2 regions of the Rhizobium sp. BIGb0125 genome follow, and region 1 is predicted to be linked to the other one. Evidence: riboswitches for the same ligand, from Rfam matches in the RefSeq annotation. Region 1 holds a riboswitch; the other holds the start of a gene.

Region 1 (7,913 bases):
GTTCTGTTGCGTGCCCTGATCCATGGTGTTGACGGCGGTGTTGATTTCCTGAAGACCAACCGACTGTTCGCGGGTTGCCTCAGCAATCGCGTGAACATGCTGGTTGATTTCCTGAACCTGAGCAACGATAGCGTCCAGCGCCTTGCCTGTCTGGTCGACAAGGTGAACCCCGGTTTCGACATGCGATGTCGAGGCAGTGATCAGCGACTTGATTTCCTTTGCGGCATTTGCAGAACGCTGGGCAAGTTCACGAACTTCCTGCGCCACGACAGCAAAACCCTTACCAGCTTCACCAGCGCGGGCCGCTTCGACACCCGCGTTCAGAGCAAGCAGGTTGGTTTGGAAGGCAATGTCATCGATAACACCGATGATGTTACCGATTTCGCTGGAGGATTTTTCGATCTGCTCCATTGCGGTGACGGCTTCACGCACCACTTCACCAGACTTTTCTGCTTCCTGACGGGTACGGGAAACCAGGTGGCGTGCCTCTTCTGCGCGCTTGGCGGAATCTTTGACCGTCGTGGTGATTTCTTCCAGAGCGGCGGCTGTCTCTTCAACAGAAGCAGCCTGCTGCTCTGTGCGGCGGGAAAGGTCGTCAGCCGAGGAGCGGATTTCATTAGCACCAGCATCGATGGCGCGGGCATTTGTACCAACGCTCTGCATCGCCAGATCAAGCTTTTCTGCCGAATGGTTGAAGTTCTGACGCAGTGTGTCCAGTTGGCCGTTAAATGGATGTGCAATACGCGCAGCCAGATCGCCATCAGCCAGTTTGCCAAGCGCGGCACCCAGCGTATCGACGGCTTTCTGAATTTCTGCGGCTTCCAGGACCTTCTGCTGCTCGCGTTCAGCGCGCTCATTCTCGGTGCTGACGCGATCTTCATCAGCTTGACGGGACAGGCGACCACGTTCAATGGCGTTGTCGCGGAACACGGCCACTGCGGCCGCCATGTTGCCAATTTCGTCCTTGCGGTCGAGGCCGTCAATTTCAGACTTCACATCGCCACTGGCCAGTGTCTGCATGCGTTCGCGCAAACGAACCATCGGTGCAGTGATACCGGCGTGAGCGACGTAAATCGCAAAACAAACGGCCGCCACCAAGCCAACACACATAAAGATGAAGCTCTGTGTAATCGTCGAGCCGATCGATGCGGAAAGCGACTTGCTGCCATTGTCCAAAAGCTGCGACAGTGCGGTGTTGTTGGCACCGGCCTGATCCGAAACCTGTTTCAACAGTGTTTCCAGCTTTGACTGCATGGCTGGTAGTTCTGCGCCATTGCCGCCGAAATGCAGCTGCAGCATTTTTTCATACATGGTTTGCAGTTCGTTGGTCGAAGCCAGCAACTTCTCGATGTCGTCCTTGCGGCTCGGAACCGACGCCGGCACGGCGGCCAGTCGATCCTTGGCAAGCTTGAAGTTGGAGGCGAAGCGTTCGCGCATCTCCGGCAGGCCAGGATGCTGAGCATCCATTTGCAGCATACGCTCTGCCCAGACAACCGATGTCCAGATACCGGAAGCGGCACGGGCGCTCATCATGGCGGAGGTTGCTTCCTTGTCGATAAAGCCAAGGTAGCTGGTGTTTGCATCACTGAACTTGGCGGTAATGAATGTAAAACCACCAAACGAAACCAAGCCGAGCATGAACAAGGTGGAAAGTATCTTCCACTTGATGCTGAGGTTTTTCAACATGTTGGACTTCCTAGAACGAAAGGACAAGCGGAATACTGTGCCGCAGGCTGCGGCATTCCGACATCGATTTTTGTGGGAAAACTATGCTTCGACTAAAAGCTCAAACAACAAGCGTCATGCAGCCCCGGAAGGTGTCGTTCAACATCATTATAGAAAGAAATTTATTAAAAACTTGTATAACTTTCGGTTACAACCAGTCCAAGCGTTATAAAAAAACGCCTTAAAAACAGTATGTTCGACAGTTTTCATGTACAAGTAGCAATCTCATTGACAGCAGGGCAAAAACGCGACAATTTGCACCTATTCCGAGGGGGGCATCCTACGATGCTGAGATGGCGGTGAGCCGGACCCTTGAACCTGATCCGGGTCGTACCGGCGTAGGAACGGAAACAGCGGCATAAAGCCCCCTTTTCTCTTCTCCGCTTGCCTGGATCTCCGTGATTGTCACAAGTCTGGAGATCGTAGATGACATTCAAGATTGCTATAGGTGCCGTTCGCGGCCATCCCCCTCATTTGGTTTATCGTTTCGTATAAACCGAAATGCGTGTCTCATCCGCCGTTTGCGGCGTGCTGTTGCTGGTCGTTGGCTGGCAGGTTGGCACGTGGCTGTTTGCCCCTGCGCATTACATTCTGCCCTCGCCCTATGACGTCGTTTCGGCGTTGTCACGGCAGCCTATCTACTTGCTCGAAAACAGCCTGATCACCCTGACTGAAATGGTGGTTGGCCTTGTATTGGGCACAGGGTTTGGCGTTGGGACAGCTTTCGCAACAGCCGCATTTCCGAGACTTGGAAAGCTGGTCTGGCCAACCCTGCTGATCCTGCAGGCATTTCCCGTGTTTGTCCTTGCTCCCATCCTCGTGCTGTGGCTCGGTTTCGGCATGGCCTCGAAGGTAGCGATGACGACGCTGATCATCTTCTTTCCTGTCGCCTCTGCCTTCAATGACGGCCTACAACGCACGGAAAGAGCGATCCTGGATGCCGCAGCGCTCACGCAGGCAACACACTGGCAAATCCTGCTGCGGTTACGGGTGCCCCTTGCCCTGCCGGGACTGATTTCGGGCCTGCGGGTCGCAGCGCCGCTCGCACCCCTTGGTGCCGTCATCGGCGAATGGGTCGGCGCGTCCTCAGGGCTTGGTTTTGTCATGGTGCAGGCCAATGCCCGTATGCAAACCGATACAGTTTTTGCAGCCATGGCCATTCTTGCGGTTCTGACCGTGCTTTCTCGCCTTTTAATCGACCGCCTCACCACTGGGCTCACCCCATGGGCGGTCGAGACTGAACATTCCCTGCCATTTCTTAATTCCTCAAGGAAACACGCCTGATGAAGAAACTTGCCCTTTCTCTTTCCATCGCACTTGCGACGATCCTTCCCGCATCCGTGACACATGCCGCCGACAAGCTGACGGTGATGCTGGAGTGGTTCGTCAATCCCGATCACGCGCCGATGGTCATCGCCGCTGAACGCGGCATCTTCAAAGCTGAAGGATTGGAAGTCGAGCTGGTACCACCAGCCGATCCATCTTCCGTTCCGCGTCTGGTCGCCGTCAAACAGGCCGACATTGGCGTGCATTATCAACCAAACCTCTATCTCGACAACGCTGCCGGTTTGCCGATCCTGCGGTTTGGAACACTTGTCGAGACACCGCTTAACACCGTGACGGTTCTGGCTGATGGGCCGATCAAAAGCCTGAAGGACCTTAAGGGCAAAAAGATCGGTTTTTCTGTATCCGGTTTCGAAGATGCCATGCTGAAGCGCATGCTTGAGAAGGAAGGTGTCAGCCGTGACGATGTTGAGCTTATCAACGTCAACTTCTCGCTGTCACCTTCGCTGATCAGCGGCAAGGTCGATGCGACACTTGGCGGCTTCCGCAATTTTGAACTGACCCAGATGAAGCTCGCAGGTCACGAAGGTTATTCCTTTTTCCCTGAGGAGCATGGTGTTCCCGCTTATGACGAACTGATCTTCATCACCAATAAGGATCTGGTCTCGGACAGTCGCTTGCCGCGTTTCCTTGATGCCGTCGAACAAGCCTCGATCTTCCTCACAAACCACCCGCAGGAAGCTTGGGAACTGTTCATCAAAGCCTACCCCAGCCTCAATGACGACCTGAACCACCAGGCATTCATCGACACCCTGCCGCGTTTTGCCAAACGCCCCTCGGCACTGGATCGCGCTCGTTACGAACGTTTCGGCCAGTTCATGCAGGACATGGAACTGGTGAAACAGGCGCCTGCCGTTGAAGACCTTGCGGTGGAATTGCAATGAGCACGGCCCATACAATATCAGCTGAAAAGGCAGCCGATGTGCTCGAGCGGGTGCGGCAAAGCCGCCCTCGCGTCCATTGCCTGATGAACACCGTCGTGCAGAAATTCACTGCCGATGGCATTACGGCGGTCGATGCCATTCCTTCGATGACATCGTCGATGGAGGAAATCGAAAGTTTTGTTCTCAAAGCCGATGCGTTGACCATTAATCTCGGCACGCTGGATGCGGAGCGTCGCAAGGTTATCCTGCTTGCTGTGCAGGTGGCCAATGCGCATGGCAAACCTTGGATCGTTGACCCCGTCCACTGCGACTACTCTCCGTCGCGACTGGCGTTTGCAAGGGACCTTCTGCAACATTCGCCGACCATCATCCGTGGCAATGCGGCTGAAATGGCGCTGTTTGACGACACAGGCAACAGCTTGCGAATTCAAACCGGTCCGCAAGACCATTTGTCTCTCGCAAATCGATCGGTCCGTATTTCCAACGGTCATCCATGGATGGCGAAAGTGACCGGAACAGGCTGCCTTTCCGGCGGCATAATCGCCGCGTTCCTAGCGGTAGAGCCAGACGCGCTGCTGGCGGCCAGTGCGGCCCTGTGTGTGACGGGAATTTCTGCAGAGCAGGCCGCGGTCTACGCCAACGGTCCCGGCACATTCGAGCCGGCATTTCTCGACATGCTGTCGGCCATTGGCCGTCAGGACATCATTTCCCATGCAAGGATAGAACATGACGAAGGTTGATTATCGCCTGAACGCGTTGGTCGATGGCTCCCTGATCGATATCGCCCCGCTGCCGGAACTCGCCCGTATCGCGGCCGAAAACGGCGCAACACTGATTCAATACCGCGACAAGACGGCATCCACCCGTTCGATGATCGAAAGGGCCAAGGAAATTATAGCCGCGCTCAAAACAAGCGGCGTCCCGCTTGTCATCAACGACCGCGTTGATGTCGCGCTGGCGGCTGGTGCAGATGGGGTGCATCTGGGTGCGGACGACATGGATGCGGAGACAGCACGGAGCCTTTTGAGTAGCAAGGCGATTATCGGACTTACCGTCAAAAATGCCAAGGACGCGGCACGCGCCGCAGCGGCGCCTGTCGACTATGTCTGCATTGGCGGCGTGTTCGAAACAGTATCGAAAATCAATCCTGACCTTCCAGTCGGCATTGATGGTTTCAGTGCGTTGCGGACAGCACTGCGTCAGCAGCGACCCGAACTACCGGTCGGCGCCATTGCTGGCATCGATTTGGCAAGAACACCAGAGGTCGTCGCGGCCGGTGCCGATGGCATCGCGGTTATCTCCGCGATTTTCAGAGCCAATGACATTGCTGAGGCGACACGCAGCTTCCGTGACGCGGTGGATGCGGCACTCTCGGAGAAACGCCCATGACCGCCATTGCTTTGACCATTGCAGGTTCCGATAGCGGCGGCGGGGCCGGCATTCAGGCTGATATCAAGACATTTTCAGCGCTTGGTACTTATGCCGCCAGTGTACTGACCGCAATCACCGCGCAGAACACCAGGGGCGTGACGGCTGTTGAAGACATTTCCGTACCCTTAATCGTCGCGCAGATGGATGCCATTTTTTCCGACCTCGATGTCGATGCAGTCAAGATCGGCATGGTGTCCCGGTCGGAGACAATTTTGGCCATTGCAGAGCGACTGCGCCACTACAAACGCAGCGTGGTTCTCGATCCGGTGATGGTTGCAACCTCCGGCGACCGGCTTTTACAACAGGAAGCGATCGAGACACTGAAGCAAGAACTTGTCCCGCTTGCAGCCGTCGTCACGCCCAATCTGCCAGAAGCAGCGCTGTTGACGGATCTGCCCATCGCTGCAAACCAGAGTGAGATGGCGCGCCAGGCAGACGTCATCCTGAAAGCAGGGGCACGCGCCGTGCTGATCAAGGGTGGACACGGTGACGGCCCTGACAGCACCGATCTTCTGTTCGATGGAAACGAAATCCAAGTCTTGTCCGCACCGCGCATCGACACCAACAATGATCACGGCACCGGATGCACGCTGGCCGCCGCAATCACCGCGCATCTCGCCAAAGGATATTCACTGACCGATGCGGTGGAGCAGTCGAAGGACTATCTGCACAAGGCACTGCAAGCGGGTGTCGGCCTTTCAATTGGGCACGGTCGTGGACCCGTACACCATTTCCACGGCTGGTGGTAAATATGGTCTGGCGAGACGATAACATCAGGCATGTTGCACAGCGTCTCAGCGACGCCATCGAAGCAATGCTCGGCGCACTTGCTGTTGTCGTCCTTGCCATCATGCTGGTCACTGTTCTTGCCACTGCCGGCATGCGCTATTTTTTCCATACCGGTATTGTCGGCGTCGAAGATTTTGGCATCTGGCTGCATATCGCCCTCATTGCGCTTGCTGCCCCGCTCAGTGTCACCGGGGCATTGGCAATGCGTTTTGATGTACTGGTCCGCGTGTTGCCCGAAAGAGGGCGTGCACTGACACGCATAGCGGCTGACAGCATCAGTGTCATGGCAGCGTTTGTCCTGACCTTTGGCGCTGTCAACATAAGCACGATGCTTGGCGGCTACTCACCCACACTTGGTCTACCGGAATGGATTCGTTTCGGTTTTATAGGCATCGGCGGCGCATTGTTGTTGATCATGATGTTGCTTCGCTGGCTGGCAGCCGGGCAATGGCGGACAGGCCTTGCTGCACTAATTTTAGCAACTATGTTCTATACCGCTGTTCCGCTGGTTCTTATCGAAACATCATTTCCGGCCAGTCTCTATCTGGCACTGATCGCAGGGGCAGGTTTATTGCTGGCGGCACCGCTTGCCCATGCATTTCTGGTTGCCGCCTATCTGGCCATTTCATTTGGCAGCTCCCTGCCGGAACAGGCTATTGTTTCGACAACCGTCACCGGCATGTCAAAATTTCTGCTGTTGGCCATTCCATTTTTCTTGCTGACCGGCGGCTTGCTTGGCGCATCTGGGGCTGCACAAAGGCTGGTGCATGTTGCCCAGACACTGGTGGGTCACAAACAAGCCGGTCTGGCACAAACCGTATTGTTGACCAGCGTGCTTTTCTCGGGCGCGTCAGGTTCTTCGGTCGCCAACGCGGCGTTTGGAGCATCGACCTTCCAGCCGGAGCTGGTGCGGCACGGATATCCACCTGCACAGGCAGGCGCCATTATCGCCGCAACCTCCGTGCTGGATAACGTCATCCCGCCATCCATTGCGTTTCTCATCCTTGCCGCCGCAACAAACCTCTCGATAGGTTCATTGCTGGTCGGAGGCTTTTTTGCGGGCGGCGTCATGGCATGCTGTCTGGCAATCGCCATTCATTTGACCGTACGCGAAAAAAACAAGCGCCTCCCTGCCCCGGCAAAAGAACGTTGGCAGGCAGCATTTGCAGCCATTCCGGCCTTTGGCCTCGGTGTTATTGTGGTCGCTGGCATTCGCTTTGGCATTGTCACCACAACGGAAGCCTCCGCTCTCGCTGCGGCCTATACATTTGCACTCGCATATTTTGCCAGAACAGGCGCTAAAACGCTCTATGGTGTGTTTCGCCAAGCCGCCACCGAGGCGGCGGCCATTGGGCTACTGATCGGGACAGCCGCACCATTTGCATTCCTGCTCGCAACCGATGGCGTGGCCGGCCACGTCATGGACTTTGTAGTCATGCTTGGCGGCAGTGCCTTTGCCGTGCTGCTCCTGGCCAATCTCGTGCTGCTTGCAGCCGGTCTGGTGCTGGACATTGGCGCAGCCATTCTGCTGTTTGGTCCCATCCTCCTGCCTGCGGCGGTCGCGGCTGGCATTGATCCCATTCATTTCGGCGTCATTCTGGTTGTGAACCTGATGATCCACGGACTGACGCCACCCATCGGCATGTTGATTTTTGTCGTAAGCGGCGTAACGAACGTGCCTGCGTCCTCTCTGTTTCGCGCCGTTCTCCCCTATCTGACTGCGCTTCTGCTCTCCCTCAC
Region 2 (7,913 bases), on a different contig from region 1:
TTGACGTGCGTGAGTGGAAATAAGATTTAAGACTGCCGAATATGATAAAGCCCTCAGGAAACGAAGTTTCCTGAGGGCTTTTTGTTCGGATAGAAGGCGTAATTCGCCGGTTATTCCGCGATGATCTTCACGCGCTGTCCGGGCTGCAACACTGCGCCAGCGCCCATCGCATTGATCATCTTGAACAGATCTAGTTTGCGGTCCGTGCCCATCATGCGCGCCGCCATAGTGGCTATGGTTTCGCCTGGCTTTGCCGTTACCACGCGCACGCGCAATGGCTTCAGGGAGGCGATTTCTGCACTGGTCATCTGCCGGAAGCTGGTACGCAAGACGTTGGCGACCGTATCAAGCTGTGGATTGCCCTTCGGCACAGCGGTCAGGAAGCGGAAAATCTGCTGACCCTGCCTGATGACAGTGACGTCGAAATCCCATTTTTCAGCTGTGGCGCGTGCAGTTGCCGCCTCTAGACCGTTGACTTGCGTTTTGCGCACGGTATTCGGCAAAAGCCCGGCCACCCAGCCGCTGGTCAGGTAATTGGCAAGATCGGTCTGCTTGGCATCTGCCACACCATCAAAACGGATGGCCATTTCGCCGGGGCCGGTTGCAAGAACGGCTTCAACCTTGTTGTCGATTTGGAAACCTTCCGGCACATCGAAACGAATGCCAAGGCTGCCATGCAGGAATGTCTGGCCACGTACATAGCCTTCTTGCGGACTGTCGCCATAAAGCAGGCCGTCAATGCCGTTCAGATACCATTCACGACCGCGATCTCCGACGCTACCTTCCTGCCCAAATGCGCGGGCATGGCGACGTGCCAATTCAACGCGCTGTGGCGCATTGGGGTGGCTGGAAAGGAAGTCGAGGCTCTGGTCGCTATCCGGCTCAACTGATGTGTAACGGGCATAAGCGGCCATGGAATCGAGGAAGCGCGCTGCGGCATAGGGGTCATACCCCGCCTCACCCAGCATGCGTACACCAATGACGTCTGCCTGCAACTCCTGCTGGCGAGAAAATGCTGCCAATCGCAGCTTGCCGCGCGCCAATGCCTGTTTTCCAGCCAGATCACTGGACAGCACTTCCGCCACAACACGGCTGGCAATCACCTCCGCCTCTTCTCGGCGCTGGCGTTCAATGCCGTGGTTGGCAGTGACGTGGGCCATTTCGTGCGACAGAACGGCGGCAACTTCCGACGCGTCGTTGGCGAGCGCCAACAGTCCGCGTGTCACATAAAGATAGCCACCGGGCAGCGCGAATGCGTTGATCGCCGGGGAATTGAGAATGGTAATGCGGTAGGATTGCTGCGGATTTTCCGAAACGGCCGTCAACGCGCCGGTAATGCGGGCAACCAGCCTTTCGGTTTTTTCATCGCGGTATTCACCGCCATAACTTGCAACAATACGCGGGTGTTCGCGTGCTCCCATTTGGGCACGCGGGTCATTTTTCTGAACTTCTTCAACAGTCTGCGGGTTGTCCGACGGGCGAACACTTGCCTGGTAGGATTGGCTGAACAGCGACTGGCATGCACTGAGCGTCATCGCAGCAATTGTCAGGCCGGCAACAGAGCGCACAAGTTTGCCATAACGCTGCGCGCGCGGATCAGATGTCCTTGCCGGCCTTGCTATTATGGAAATCGTCATCTTGTCAGTCAGTTCCTATGCCCCTGATGTTACGCACTGCTAGTTTATTGTGCGAATACTGTCCATCAATGGACACAAATTGTCACGCCTTGTGGTGTGCTATTATCGATGACGAATCTTTTCAATATTCTTGACCATCTTGCATGGCTCATCAGGCAACCAAAGTAAATTAGCAAATAGACGATCAAATAAACTCAATCCCCTGTTGAAGCCGTACTAAGCCGATTGCCACTTGCCCGCGTCGAAATTGTGGCGAACGGCGTGTGCCGCAGCTATCCCCTCAGGAACGTACGAATTTGGGGGATGTTCCCGTTCTCGGAAAAAATCTCCGGGGTGCCCTGGAACAGGATTTTCCCCTTATCCATGAACACGACATGTTTGGCCAACTGTTGTACTTCCTCGGGTTTGTGGGTGACCAGCAATACAGTGTTGCCGGTTTCCTGATGCAAACTGGACAGCAATTCAGCCATCCCGGCGCGCAAACCGGGATCAAGAGCGGCAAAGGGCTCATCCAGCAACAGAACCGAGCGGTGGCGCACCAGAGCCCGTGCCATGGCAACGCGTTGCCGTTCTCCACCCGACAGATTTGGCGGCAGACGCTTTTCAAAGCCCGCAAGACCGACACGCTGCAGGGCATTTGAAACGGACTGCCGCTCTTGCGCGGAAAGTTTCAGCGAAGGATTGATGCCGAGCGCTATATTGGTGAACACATCAAGGTGCGAAAACAGGTTGTTGTCCTGAAAGATCACCGAGACCGGTCGCTCGGCCGGGGCTAGGTGTGTGACGACCTGCCCGTCAATCATGATAGTGCCGGCATCTGGTGTTTCAAAACCAGCGACCAGATTCAACAGGGTTGATTTCCCTGAGCCGGATGGGCCGGTAATTGCCGTGATCGTGCCCTGCGGCAACTGGCAATCAAAGGAAAACTCCTGCGATCCAAGTTTCAGCGCTACATCATTAAAACGAATGCCGGAAGGAGCGGGTTCAGTCATTGGGTTTGCTCCTTGCGGGTTTGTGCGGTGCCTGCTCCGCCCATGGCCAATATCAGGCAGATCACACCCAGGATCAGCGCATACCCATCGGCGTCATTGGTGCGATAGCTGCCCATATTGCTGTAAACCAGCCAAGGCAGCGTGATAAAGTTCTGCGAGCCGAACAGGGCGATTGCGCCAAGATCGCCAAGTGACAGCGCCATTGCAAAGCTGAAGGCCGTTGCCAGGGGTTTACGCAGGATTGGCCAATGGAGGTAACGCAATCTGGCAAAACCATGCATGCCGAGACTGGCTGACAGTCTTCCAGTTCGCGCCTGGTGGGTCTGGAACGCCGGTTCAAGTACCCGCATAACGAAGGGCAACGCCATCAGCATGTTGATGCAGGCAACCAGCGCCGGTGCAAACAGCGTGATGTCGCCAAGCGGCCGTAACAGCAGGAACCAGCCACTCCCCAGCACCACTGGTGGCACCAGCAGCACCATGGATGCGCCACCGGACATCGTGGAGGCCATAAGACGTAGTGTCAGGTTTGCCTTGCGGTTGCCACGGATCGTCGAGCGCGCGTTGATGAGGGCGACGGAAATGCCAATGGCAATACTGGCTGAAACCAGCGCAATGGACAGGCTGGTTCCGGCTGCCCGCCAGAACACATCGGCCGCCAACAGGCGTGATAAGTTGGCGGTCGAGCCGGATATGGCGATACTAAGCATGGGTGCCACCATAAAAACCACAGCGGCGATAATTAGAATACCGTCGCGCAGCCGTACCTGAAGCCGTTTTCCATCATAGCGCTGGATTGCTCGGCCGTGGCTCAAACCCTCGTCGTCAGGTCTGGGCAGCCAGCTTAATAAGGCGAGCAACAACCCGGTCATGACGATTTGCAGAGTAGCAAGAGCAATGGCGCGTGGAGGATCGAAATCAAAGCGCAGCGATTGATAGATCGCCACTTCAAGCGTTGTCGCCGCAGGCCCGCCGCCCAACATCAGCACAAGGGTGAAACTGGTGGCGCAAAGCATAAAAATCAGCCCGGCGACACCGGGAACCAGTTTTATCAGCGCCGGCCATTCAATGAATCGGAAAATGGACCAGGATGGCATGCCAAGGCTTGCCGCCATACGCCAATATTCACCGGGAATACGCTCCAGCCCGGCCAGCAGCAAACGGGTAGCAAGCGGCAGGTTAAAGAAGACATGTGCCAGCAGAATTCCTGACAGGCCGTAAATGCTGAAAGGTTGTTCAACACCGAGTGATGTCAGTGTGGTGTTCAGGAAGCCCTGTCTTCCCCAGATGGCAATAAGGCCAAGCGCACCGACGATAACCGGTAGCCCCATGGGAACGGCCATAAGGCGGATAATCCAGATACGACCGGGAAACGCAGTTTGTCTTGCCAAAGCCAGTGCGACAGGCAGCGCAAAAAGGATCGATAGTCCGGTCGATAACGTTGCTTGATAGAGGGTGAAGCGCAGGATACGCCAGGTGTAGGTACCGAACAGCTCATCGCTTGCAGCACCTGCATCAAAAGACAGAAGGGCAAATGTGCCAAGGCCAATGAATGCGAGAACAGCGGCAAAAGCCGCCATTCCCGTGCCTATCGATTGCCGTTGTTCGGCCTTTGAAATCATGGCGCTGGCCCGAATTTCCGATTTGCAAAGGTTAGTTGATGCTCATGGCTGTCAGCCACTCATCAATCCATGCCTTGCGGTTCTTGGCCACTTCCTCAGGTGACATCAGGAATGTCTTGGTGGGAACAACAAGTTTGGAAAACGCCTCGGGCAGCGGTGCGCTGGTTGCCGCAGCCGGCATCATCCAGTTGTTTTCCGGTATGGCGTCCTGGAAGCCCGGTGTCAGCATGAAGGAGAGGAATGACTTGGCAAGGTCTTTCTCTGGGGCATTTTTCAACAGGCCGGCCACCTCGATCTGAATGTAATGACCTTCCGCGAAGCTGGCTGCCTGATAGCGGTCTGTGTTTTCTGCGACCATGTGGTAGGCAGGTGAGGTCGTGTAGGACAGCACCATTGGCACTTCTCCCTTGGTGAACAGGCCATAGGCTTCAGACCAGCCCGGCGTGACCGTCAAAATACGGTTATTGAGCTTTGCCCAGGCTTCCGGTGCCTGATCACCATAAACGGACTTCACCCACAGGAGCAGGCCAAGGCCGGGGGTAGAGGTGCGCGGGTCCTGAATTGCAATCTTCTGGGAAGGATCACCTTCGACCAGATCCTTCAGGCTCTGTGGCGGGTTCTTGATGGTCTGGGTGTCATAGATGATGGCGAAGTGGCCGTAGTCGTAGGGAACAAAGATATCATCCTTGAAGTCGCCTGGAATCTTGGCAGCTGACGTATCGATGCCGCTTGCCTCGAACAGGCCGGTTTCCTTGGCTTCAGCAACAAGGTTGGTGTCGAGCCCCAGAACGACATCGGCGTTGGATGTTTCACCTTCCATCTTGAGGCGCGTCAAAAGCGCAACGCCATCGGCAACACCGACAAAATTGACAGTGCACTGGCAATTTTTCTCAAATGCTTCCTTGACCTTGGGGCCAGGACCCCACTCGGACACGAAGCTTTCATAGGTGTAGACCGTCAGTGCCTTGTCGGCTGCAAATGCTGCGCCGGGCACGGCAAATGCCGCAAGCACCAGTGCCTTGGCAATCAGGGAATTGTTCAAAATGCTGCGCATCCGCGCCTCCTCTTTCATATGTTGAACGGGAATAGGGCGCTGATAATGAGCCGTCTAATCCCTCCGCCGGTGTTAACCGGATCAGGTTCTTCGGGTTGGCGGAAGCCTCTCAGCCTTGTCCACAAAGACAAAGCACCCCGTTAGAGCAAGGCAAGGTGTAATCTTACTGTCATCACTTGGCAAGATAGCCAGTCATGGCAACAGTCGGTGTTTGATCCGATGGTGTCAGGACTGCCCGGTCATATGGACCAGTTCCCAGACATGACCGTCGGGATCCTGAAAACTTCCGGCATACATGAAGCCATGATCCTGAATCGGTTTCCATTCGCGGCCGCCGGAGGACAATGCTGTGGCAATCATCCTGTCGATGTCTTCGCGGCTTTCTGCCGTCAGGCAGGTCAACACTTCGGTCGTGCGGGTGGCGTCGGCAATATCGCCGTTGATGAAATCACGGAAACGCTCTTCCTGAAGCAACATGACGAAAATGTTCTGCTCCACGATCATGCACAGCGTCCTCTCGTCCGAATATTCGGGATTGAAGCTGAAGCCGAGTGCGGTGAAGAAAGCTTTTGTCGTTTCGATATTGCGAACAGGCAGATTGACGAAAATCATACGCATTTTCTGAACTCCTCCATCTTTGCCAAGGAAAACGTAAAATCGCTTCCCTGTCAAAGACGGATGAAGAATAGAGGTTCCGGTATGGTGGAAGGAATTTTAGCCTTCCAGTTCCTCACGCAGCATTTCAAGCTCCAACCACTCTTCTTCCATGGTGACCAGCTTGTGTCGCAGCTTTTCCATTTCGTCGGCAAGCTTGCCAAAAGCTGTGGGGTCTTTGGTGAAGAGGTTGGGGTCGGCCATCTTTTCTTCGCGCTTGGCGATTTCGATCTGGGCCTTTTCCATTTCCTTGGGCAGGTTCTCCAGAGCGAACTTCTGCTTGAAGGACAATTTACCCTTGGCCTTTGGTGCATCATCCGACGCAGCTGAAGAGGAGGTGCTTTTTGCCTTTTCCTGCTTTTCCGCCCTGCGCTTTTCCTCGGCCGCGCCCTTGCGTTGTGACATCATGTCGGAATAACCGCCGGCATATTCGATCCAGCGGCCATCCGGCGCATCGGGGTTGGCTGGCGCAATGGTCGAGGTCACTGTTCTGTCGAGGAAGTCACGGTCGTGGCTGACGAGAATGACGGTGCCGACAAATCCGGCGACCACTTCTTGCAACAGATCAAGCGTCTCGATGTCGAGGTCGTTGGTCGGTTCATCGAGGATGAGAAGGTTGGTCGGGCGGGCGAGAATACGCGCCAGCATCAAACGAGCACGTTCACCACCGGAGAGATTCCTGATCGGTGTGCGGGCCTGTTCCGGCTGAAACAGAAAATCCTTCATATAGCCGGTTACGTGCTTCAGTTCGCCATTGACCAGCAGGTTTTCACCACGTCCGTCAGTCAGATAGTGCGCTAGCGTGTCATTCGGGTTCAGTTCTTCACGCTTCTGATCGAGCGTGGCGATGTCGAGATTGGTGCCAAGTTTGACCGTGCCGCTATCTGGTTGCAGCTGTCCGGTCAGCATTTTCAAAAGCGTGGTCTTGCCTGCTCCGTTTGGCCCAACCAGACCAATACAGTCGCCACGATGCACGCGCAGTGAGAAGGGTGCCACGATGGTGCGATCACCATAGGACTTGGTAATGCTGTCGGCCTCGATCACCAGTTTGCCGGATTCACGGGTATCGACAGCTGTGGTCTGCACGGAACCTTGCGGTCCCTTGTGGCCACGATGTTGAGCGCGCATCGCCTGAAGTTCGCCGACGCGGCGCATATTGCGTTTGCGACGGGCGGTTACACCATAGCGCATCCAGTGTTCTTCGCGCTCAATCGCCTTGCCGAGTTTGTGCTGCTCGAGTTCTTCCTCTTCCAGCACCTTGTCGCGCCATTCCTCGAAATGGGCAAAGCCGCGGCTGAGGCGACGCGAAGTACCGCGATCAAGCCATACAGTGGAGTTGGAAACTTTTTCAAGGAACCGACGGTCGTGCGAAATGAGGACCAGTGCGCTGCGGCTTTTCTGCAGTTCGTCTTCCAGCCATTCGATTGTCGGCAGATCCAGATGGTTGGTCGGCTCGTCCAGCATCAGGATGTCGGGTTCAGGTGCCATGACGCGAGCAAGCGCCGCACGACGGGCTTCACCACCGGACAGGCTTTTGGGGTCTTCCTTTCCCGTTAGGCCAAGGTGGTTAAGCAGATATGTAACCCGATAAGGATCATCGCCCGGTCCAAGCCCTTCTTCGGCATAGGCCTGTACGGTGTCGTAACCACTAAAATCCGGTGCCTGCTCAAGATAACGGATGGTCGAGGATGGGTGTCTGAACACCTCGCCGGATTGCGCTTCGACCAGGCCGGCGGCAATTTTCATCAGCGTGGACTTGCCGGAACCATTGCGACCAACGAGGCAGATACGGTCACCCGGTTCCACTTGCAGGTTGGCACCGTTCAGCAGTGGTGTAACGCCAAAGGTCAGCGTGATATCGTCAAGTTTCAAAATGGGAGGCGCCAAGGCTCAGGCTCCAGTCATGTCATAAGGGCGGGCAAGGATGATGGCTCTACCGCTTTTCAGGGAGAAG

What was found. A riboswitch is a leader RNA that binds a small molecule or an ion and turns the genes downstream of it on or off. The one in region 1 is predicted to bind thiamine pyrophosphate.
Region 2: it holds a riboswitch for thiamine pyrophosphate, as region 1 does, so the genes downstream of both, thiB (thiamine ABC transporter substrate binding subunit) here and M2418_RS12620 (ABC transporter permease) in region 1, are expected to answer to the same signal.

What each region holds. Positions count from the first base shown of each region.
Region 1 covers NZ_JANUDV010000004.1:187,482-195,394, reverse strand. The annotation lists gene M2418_RS12625 (methyl-accepting chemotaxis protein) at 1-1,686, opposite strand, end outside; TPP riboswitch at 1,985-2,087, shown strand; gene M2418_RS12620 (ABC transporter permease) at 2,227-3,009, shown strand; gene M2418_RS12615 (ABC transporter substrate-binding protein) at 3,009-3,953, shown strand; gene M2418_RS12610 (hydroxyethylthiazole kinase) at 3,950-4,693, shown strand; gene thiE (thiamine phosphate synthase) at 4,680-5,342, shown strand; gene thiD (bifunctional hydroxymethylpyrimidine kinase/phosphomethylpyrimidine kinase) at 5,339-6,133, shown strand; gene M2418_RS12595 (TRAP transporter large permease subunit) at 6,136-7,913, shown strand, end outside.
Region 2 covers NZ_JANUDV010000008.1:135,577-143,489, forward strand. The annotation lists gene leuC (3-isopropylmalate dehydratase large subunit) at 1-23, shown strand, start outside; gene M2418_RS21540 (M48 family metalloprotease) at 111-1,535, opposite strand; gene thiQ (thiamine ABC transporter ATP-binding protein) at 1,910-2,629, opposite strand; gene thiP (thiamine/thiamine pyrophosphate ABC transporter permease ThiP) at 2,626-4,251, opposite strand; gene thiB (thiamine ABC transporter substrate binding subunit) at 4,283-5,305, opposite strand; TPP riboswitch at 5,347-5,455, opposite strand; gene M2418_RS21560 (VOC family protein) at 5,531-5,923, opposite strand; gene M2418_RS21565 (ABC-F family ATP-binding cassette domain-containing protein) at 6,020-7,846, opposite strand; gene M2418_RS21570 (thiamine diphosphokinase) at 7,850-7,913, opposite strand, start outside.